DNA from 2 places in the Anoxybacillus sp. PDR2 genome. Region 1 is predicted to be linked to the other one. Evidence: predicted binding sites of a transcription regulator. Region 1 holds the regulator's gene; the other holds the start of a gene.
The links. Region 1 encodes LexA, which represses DNA repair genes until DNA is damaged. Its sites were predicted from a motif close to CGAACATATGTTCG; they were not measured.

Region 1 (4,104 bases):
TGTATGTAGTCGCTAAATGACGTTCTGCCATTGCCATACCGACAGCCATCGCAATCCCTTGACCAAGCGGACCTGTTGTTGCTTCTACTCCAGGTGTATGACCGTACTCCGGATGTCCGGGTGTTTTGCTCCCCCATTGGCGAAACTGTTTGATATCTTCCATTGATACGTCATAGCCACTTAAATGAAGCAAGCTATATAAAAGCATAGAGCCATGACCCGCAGATAGCACAAAACGGTCGCGGTTAAACCATTTTGGATTGCTTGGATTATGATTCATGAATTTGGTCCAAAGCGTATAGGCCATCGGCGCAGCGCCCATCGGCATGCCTGGATGCCCGGAATTCGCTTTTTCAATTGCATCAATCGACAACGTTCGGATTGTCGTGATGGCCAATTGATCAATCGTTTGTGCCATTTTTTGCTCATCCTTTCGTTTCGTAGCGTTTTATCCATTTCTATCATATAGAAAGTAAGAAAAAATGTACAACGTTTCTTCAAAAAATCAAGAATCTTTGACTGATGAGAATGCTTGCTTCTCTTAATGCAACCAATTTTTTTGACTTTCCTTCAATTTTTTGGGCGTCACATCTTTTCCATTTGGATCAATAATTTTTACAGAATGCAGAGTATCCGTTACCGCTTGGCGAAATGCTTGAAGATACTCGTTGCGAAGCTGCTCTTGCTCTTTTTTCTCCGCTTCTGTCAACCCGCTTGTCTTTGCCTTTTTCGCTAATTCATTAATGCGAGCGATTTTTTGTTTTGAGATCATCGTTTCATTCCACCTATTTCGAAAAATATTATGCCCCCATCTTACTAGAGAAATGGATCCTTGACAACTATGTTGACTGACTTTTCCGCTCATATTCCTGATAGCGGCGATGGACAGTCGCTTTCGACACATCATATCCAAATCCGCGCAAAGTCGCCGCAATTTCAGCAAAGGTCAGTCCGTTCCTACGCAGACGGATAATTTCTTCAATTGGTAGCTCAAGGCGATCTCTTCCGGCATGTTCACCTATATTTTTCAAATTTCTTTCTGGCCGATATCCACGTTCAACGGCTTTTTGCATCCCGCGCTTAATTTTTAAGTTATGTATTTTGCGCTGATACTCCTCTACGATGCTGAGGATACTTAGTACCATGGAATCAGCTTCTGATAGCTGTAGTTCTCCATGATGGCACACCGTATACAGCTTGGCTCCTTCTTTTTGAATACAATGCAATAGGGCAATTCTTGCATTTCCTCGTCCAAGCCTCGTTTCATCTTGGATGAGAACGGCTTCGATTTTATCCTCTTTCAGCGCTTCTAAAAGCTCCAGTATCCCGTCTCGCTCAATCTCATAACCGCTTGCCCGCTCTTCAATGACCTTAACGACTTGAAAACGATATGTTTCGGCGAGCTGCTCAAGCTCCTCCTTCTGCCGTTGCAGTGATGTTTCTTGTTCCTCTTTGTTTGTGCTCACCCGACAATAAATAATCGCTTTCATTCCATCATCTCCATTATTATTTACTGACGACTAGCTTCTTTTCTGCCTTTGATTTTAACACGGGAATCACTAGCTTTTCACCCGCAGCAATTTTTTCATTTGGCAAATGGTTTACATTCATTACCCATTCAATAAATTCTTTCGTTGAAAGCTGATGTGAAGATCTGTATTCATTGGCTATTCCCCAAAGCGTATCTCCGGATTCTACCGTAATTTTTAAATATTTCTCCTTTTGAATCGGATGGCTCGCATACACGAAACCTGATAGTAGCATAAACACCAAGCATGAAAACACGAGATAATGAGTAACTTTCATCTTCTCTCACCTCTTAGAATGTTTGTTCGCTTTTCTACCCATTATATTAAGAACATTCGTTTGCGTCAACCATTTTTTCGAACTTATGTTTGTTTTTTTGTTCTCCTCGTGTTATAATAAAAAAAACGATGGGTAAGAGGTGTGAAACATGACCAAACTGTCGAAACGCCAACAGCAAATTCTCGATTTCATCAAAAAAGAAGTAAAAACTAAAGGGTATCCTCCTTCCGTTCGTGAGATTGGCGAAGCGGTTGGACTTGCCTCTAGCTCAACGGTGCATGGACATTTAGCTCGGCTTGAAAGCAAAGGATACATCCGCCGTGATCCAACTAAACCTCGCGCGATTGAAATATTAGATCCGGATTTTGCCTCATTCATGCGGCCGAGCAATGTGATCAATGTTCCGGTCATCGGAAAGGTAACGGCAGGGCAACCAATAACCGCTATCGAAAATGTGGAGGACTATTTTCCGCTCCCAGAACGCTTCGTTTCTGCAGAGGACCATGTTTTTATGCTTGAAATAATGGGCGATAGCATGATTGAGGCAGGCATTTTAGACGGAGATTTTGTCATTGTTCGTCAGCAGCAGTCAGCTAATAACGGAGATATTGTCGTTGCTATGACGGAAGAAAACGAAGCAACCGTCAAGCGCTTTTTTAAAGAACAAGGCCACATTCGCCTACAGCCAGAAAACCCTCATATGGAGCCTATTATCGTCAACGATGTTACGATTCTCGGGAAAGTGATCGGCGTATATCGCATGATTCAATAACAAACAAGGGTAGATAAAGTGAAATTCACCTTATCTACCCTTGTTTTAAGTAGCGATGATTATTCGATCATTGTTAAAATCCGCTAGGTTCTCTTATTTGTCTATATGGATGGAAGCGACATCATTTTGTGCAATTCATTTGAGCGGTACATTTTTGCCCATTTTAAGACGGATGCTGCATAAAGACAGGAACGAACAGCAAATCATTTCTCTACATCATAATCCGTATCGTTCTTGACAGATAAAATGATAGTGACTAACGTTGTAACTGTAGAGACTACAGCTGCTATGACCGAGGCAAGTCACGGACTTGTCTCGAACCGGCGAAAAACAAATTCTGCTTTTGAATGGGGCGTCTATTCCATCTTTTCGTTGGATTTCGATCATTCGCAAATGGACCCAATGCCGAAACCATTCAGCACTTATATACAGGATGAATCGTAATTCCTTTAAACCTCATCGAACTTCTTTCCTAGTTTTTCTCTTTAAATGAGACTATTCCCTTAGGGTATATGGCTAATAATCTAAATTCAAGGAAAGCATTTCTTTTTCTTGTTTTTTTGATTCCTCATCACCATAATCATGCGAATCCATATCTCTGCATATCATTTACATAACATCAAAAAAGGAGAGCATCAGGCCATGTTATCTATTGAATTTTTCGCATGGACACTATCTGCTATCTTAGGAATCGGATTTATTATTTCTCTTATAGCTGTATCCAGAAAACCGAAAAACATGACTGAGATGGAGCGACAAAGTCCTGAACCCAAGAACACAGAACCATAAAATAGAGTTTGTTCAGACCTTCATCGCGCGGATACATGACGAGAAGGCAAGCCTGTGGACTTGCCTTCCAGCCGCGGTACAGATACTATTGGTTCAATCGTTAAGTTTTATTTATATCGTGCTTTGCCGACAGGATGAAAACTACAGACCGAAATCAAGTCTATGAATCATCATCGCTTTTTTTCGGTAGAATGTCCTATTATTATTCTATTGTTTTGTTTCATTTCTTATTTTACCATCATTGATTTTTAAGTAATTGATCAATGTAGTTTTTTATCTCTTCTATCTTCTGATCGGTAACTTTTTTAATTTCTTCTGTTTTTTGATTTAAAGACTGTTGATAATCTTGATTGAGCTTTTCATTTAAGTATTTTTTAGTTTCATCTTGCAATCGCTGGATTTCAGACTGTGTTACATTGGATAGATCATTTTTTATTTTCATGTCTTTTTCTGACAAGTATTGATTGATTTCTTGCTGGTACTCTTTTTTCGCTGCTTCCGCTGCATCGCTCATATGATAGACTACCGCACCACTAAGTCCACCACTAACAAAAAACAAAACGATTGTTATAAACAAAACTCTAAGAGGTATCTTTTTCATATAAATCAACCTCCTTTTTTTTATTATCTCATATTCCGCGCTCATTTTTTAGTGTTTTATCCGAATATTCATTATTTTTTATGATCGTACTATCTGTGTGATTTTCTTCCTATGATGTTTTGCTGTGTATTAAGAA
Region 2 (4,104 bases), 1.3 Mb from region 1:
AGCGTACGTGTTGATGTGGTTCCGACTGCGATAATTCGCCCGCCCTTCTCTTTCACCTCATTCAACAATCGCGCTGTCCCTTCTGTCATCTGGTAAAATTCTGCATGCATATCATGTTCTTCGATATTCTCAACATTGACGGGACGGAAGGTACCAAGTCCGACATGAAGGGTAATAAAAGCTAGATGCACTCCTTTTTGACGAATATCCTCAAGCAGCTGCTCCGTAAAATGAAGCCCTGCTGTCGGCGCTGCTGCCGAACCGCGTTCACGGGCATACACGGTTTGATACCGCTCCTGATCGTCGAGCTGTTCTTTAATATATGGAGGGAGCGGCATCTCCCCCAAGGATTCCAACACCTCATAAAATACTCCGTCATAAGCAAATTCCAGTATTCTTCCTCCGTGCTCCAACTCCTGTCTGCACGTTGCTTTTAAACGGCCGTCACCAAATAAAATGCTTGTTCCTTCTTTCACGCGCTTCGCTGGCTTCACGAGCGTTTCCCAACGGTCTCCTTCCACTTGCTTTAATAAAAGCACTTCAATTTTTGCGCCCGTATCTGATTTTTCTCCATAAAGGCGCGCCGGCAATACTCTTGTATCATTTAATACGAGACAATCCCCTTCATTCAAATACGATAAAATCGCTCGAAAGGTTTCATGATGTTTCGTTTCTCCTGTATTTTTATTGAGCATAAGCAATCTCGATGCTTCTCGGTTCGCAAGCGGTGTTTGTGCAATTAATTCCTCCGGTAAATGAAAATCAAATAAATCTATTTTCATCGCGTTCACCCATTTCTATTGTTGTTAACGAAATCGACCGATAAAATAAAACACAAGCGAAAGCACTACACTTAAAATAATAGAAGTCACAACTGGAAAGTAAAATGTTGTATTCCCCTTTTGGATGACAATATCGCCAGGAAGCCTGCCCAGCTTAATAAATTGCATCAGAAACCCCACAACAATCAAAATGGCTCCGATCATCATGATCATTTTAGGAAGACTGCTCATGATTTTGGCACCTCCATTCCAAAATGCTCATAGGCGCGATGAGTGACGATGCGCCCGCGAGGAGTCCGCTGCAAAAAGCCGATTTGCAGCAAATACGGCTCATATACATCTTCAATTGTTTGCGCTTCTTCACCAATGGTGGCCGCAAGCGTATCTACACCGACAGGACCTCCGCGAAATTTTTCCATCATCGCTCTTAATAATTTATGATCAATATGATCCAATCCTAAACGGTCAACTTGCAGCAACTCCAGCGCTTCTGTTGATAAGGCATGTGTAATCACTCCGTTGCCTTTTACTTGAGCAAAATCTCTGACTCTGCGCAACAAGCGATTGGCAATGCGCGGAGTGCCGCGCGAACAACGCGCGATCTCAACAGCAGCCGCCTCGTCAATCCTAACTTCCAGAATATCTGCTGTTCGTTTGATAATTTGCGCAAGCTGCTCCGGCTCATAATATTCCAGCCGGCTGAGCACACCAAAGCGATCCCGGAGCGGTGCAGAAAGAGCACCAGCTCGTGTCGTTGCGCCCACAAGCGTGAATGGCGGCAAGTCAATACGCACCGAACGAGCCGTTTGTCCTTTGCCAATAACGATATCTAGGCAGTAATCCTCCATAGCTGGATACAGCACTTCTTCAATCGAGCGGTGAAGGCGATGAATTTCATCGATAAATAATACATCTCCAGGTTGAAGAGAAGTTAAGATCGCCGCCAGGTCTCCGGGGCGTTCGACCGCCGGTCCAGTGGTGGTGCGCAAGTTCCCCCCCATTTCGTTTGCGATAATGGCGGCCAGCGTTGTTTTTCCAAGTCCGGGCGGTCCGTATAAAAGCACATGATCCAACGTTTCGCCACGCAGCTTTGCCGCTTCAATAAAAACTTGTAAATTTTCTTTTACTTTCTCTTGTCCGATATATTCCTGCAAGCGTTGCGGGCGGAGGCTGTATTCAAGCGATACATCCTCGCTGGAGGCATCGCTGGCAACAAGACGCTCTTCCATCGTCCTTCCCTCCTATTTTAATAGTAATTGCAGCGCTCGCTTCACATATTGATCGGTAGACATCGGTTCCTTTTTTAGAGCAGGCGCCACCTTTTGAATTTCACGATCTGCATAGCCGAGAGCCTTTAGCACTTCAAGCGCCTCGTCAAAGGCATTCTCCTGCTTTTCATCCTCCCAGCTTGTAAATAAGTCGTTCGTCGCTCCTAGAATGACTCCCTGCAGTTTCCCTTTTAAATCAAGAATCATTTGTCGCGCTGTTTTTTTGCCGATGGTCGGAAATTTGCACAAAAAGGCTTCGTTTTCCTCTTCAATCGCCTGCACGAGCTGACGTACATCTCCTGAGGCTAAAATAGCAAGCCCTCCTTTCGGGCCAATGCCGGAAACTTGAAGCAGTTTCGCAAATAGCGTTCGTTCTTCGCGCGTCCGAAACCCATAAAGAGCCATGAGGTCTTCGCGCACATATTGATATGTATAGACCGTCACGATTGTATCATGACTGGGCCGAAACGAAAATGGGTTTGGCGTGAAAATTTGATAGCCAACTCCGGCCGTTTCAATGACAATATATTCTGGACAAACATACTCAATGTATCCGCGAACAAACTCAATCAACGTTTTTCCCCTTCCCTTATCCGTACTGTTTCTCATTGTACCATATGATAATAAAAAAACGAATGTATATTCCTCTTTTGCAAAACAAAAAGACTTATCGTCTGGATAAGTCTTTTACTGAGTAACGGCAAATGGCCGATAGGCTTCAATGACCTCTTTATAACGATCTTTCGAAATCACGCGAATACCTTTTTTCAGCCGTTCTTGTTGATGGCTTTCTAGCTTTTTTATATCGAGCTGGAAAAACGATTGAATCACGCGTGATGATTTTCCTGGCTTGCCTTCAAAAATAGATAAAGTTCCATCCTTTGTTAAGCCAAAATATCCATTCGCTTTTGACAAAGGTGAAATATCTTGAACCATTTTCTGGAACACAATTTGTTCATCATCAAGATTGACAAGCTGCCAGCCTTCATACTTTTTCCATATATCCTTCATCGATGTAATCGTTTCTTGTTTAATTTCTTCACTCACTTCTCCGTCCACGTATATTCGTTCTAACAAAATCGTCATTTGAGTGGCCGGCGCTTTAGCGAAGGCAGCTGAGGAACTTATAAATGAAATCGCGATAGCCAAGCAAGCCATCAAAAGCTTCATTGTCTTCCCCTCTTTCTCGGTAAATAATGAAAGCTATTTATAGTTTCACCTTTTAAGAAAATTTTATCCATAAAAAACACTCACTCAAGAAGTGAGTGTCCGGTTGTAGACAAAGTCAAAAATGAGATTTGTCTACAACCATTCTCATCCTCTATTTATGGTGTTCCACATCAGCCTGAGTGGAAAACGCTTGGCAGACAAGAAACGCAGCCGAACAAAGACAAAAATCGAACAAAAGAAATTCATGAGCAGACGAATGCGGCCAGTGACGCAGGATGAAAGCATTTAACAACGGTCTGACACTCACTCAAGAAATCAGTGTTTTTATTTCGACTCCACTACAAGCCGTTCGCGATCAAGGAAGTGAGGCGGTTGCTCAAGCCATCCGCGCTCAATCATTAAATTCACTCCATCCTCCGCATAGGCTCCCGCTTTCGCGATAAAAGAAGCGTAGAGAGCCGCTACATCTCTTCTCAATGAGAGCGCCATGGCCTGTCCATACATACCAACCCCGAGACCTGATAAGGAATTGACTAAAAACAGCATTAATCGCTCTGAGTATGGCGCAACTGTTGATTCATTGACGACTGTGTCCCATGTCATCGAAGCTGGAATATTGTCTTCCTGCAGCACCTCAAAAATGGAGGTCATGATCTCACTGCATACTTTTTGTCCTCTTAAAAAGAAGCTGCGAATTTCAGGATCCCTCGCTACTTGCGCAAATCCGATTAGCGTAGCCTTCGCGATTTCATTGTTAATGGAGTTCATCACTAAATAGGCTGCTTCAACTGCCAAAAGCGGTCGTCTGCGTCCAAGCCATCCAGTAAGAAAGCTTTGCTTTTCAACATAGTCCACTTGTTTTGGATAAGACATATAAGGAGGAC

Region 2: a site for LexA is predicted at 2,683-2,696, ahead of ruvA (Holliday junction branch migration protein RuvA). Genes of this name have one in related genera too.

What each region holds. Positions count from the first base shown of each region.
Region 1 is NZ_CP047158.1:1,516,814-1,520,917, reverse strand. It holds gene tkt (transketolase) at 1-418, opposite strand, end outside; gene GRQ40_RS07370 (DUF896 domain-containing protein) at 542-772, opposite strand; gene GRQ40_RS07365 (YneB family resolvase-like protein) at 840-1,490, opposite strand; gene yneA (cell division suppressor protein YneA) at 1,507-1,806, opposite strand; gene lexA (transcriptional repressor LexA) at 1,955-2,578, shown strand; gene GRQ40_RS07350 (NAD(P)/FAD-dependent oxidoreductase) at 3,606-3,968, opposite strand.
Region 2 is NZ_CP047158.1:2,837,275-2,841,378, forward strand. It holds gene queA (tRNA preQ1(34) S-adenosylmethionine ribosyltransferase-isomerase QueA) at 1-782, opposite strand, end outside; gene GRQ40_RS13700 (DUF2905 domain-containing protein) at 807-1,013, opposite strand; gene ruvB (Holliday junction branch migration DNA helicase RuvB) at 1,010-2,011, opposite strand; gene ruvA (Holliday junction branch migration protein RuvA) at 2,024-2,623, opposite strand; gene GRQ40_RS13715 (intercompartmental signaling factor BofC) at 2,738-3,220, opposite strand; gene GRQ40_RS13720 (DUF3231 family protein) at 3,545-4,104, opposite strand, start outside.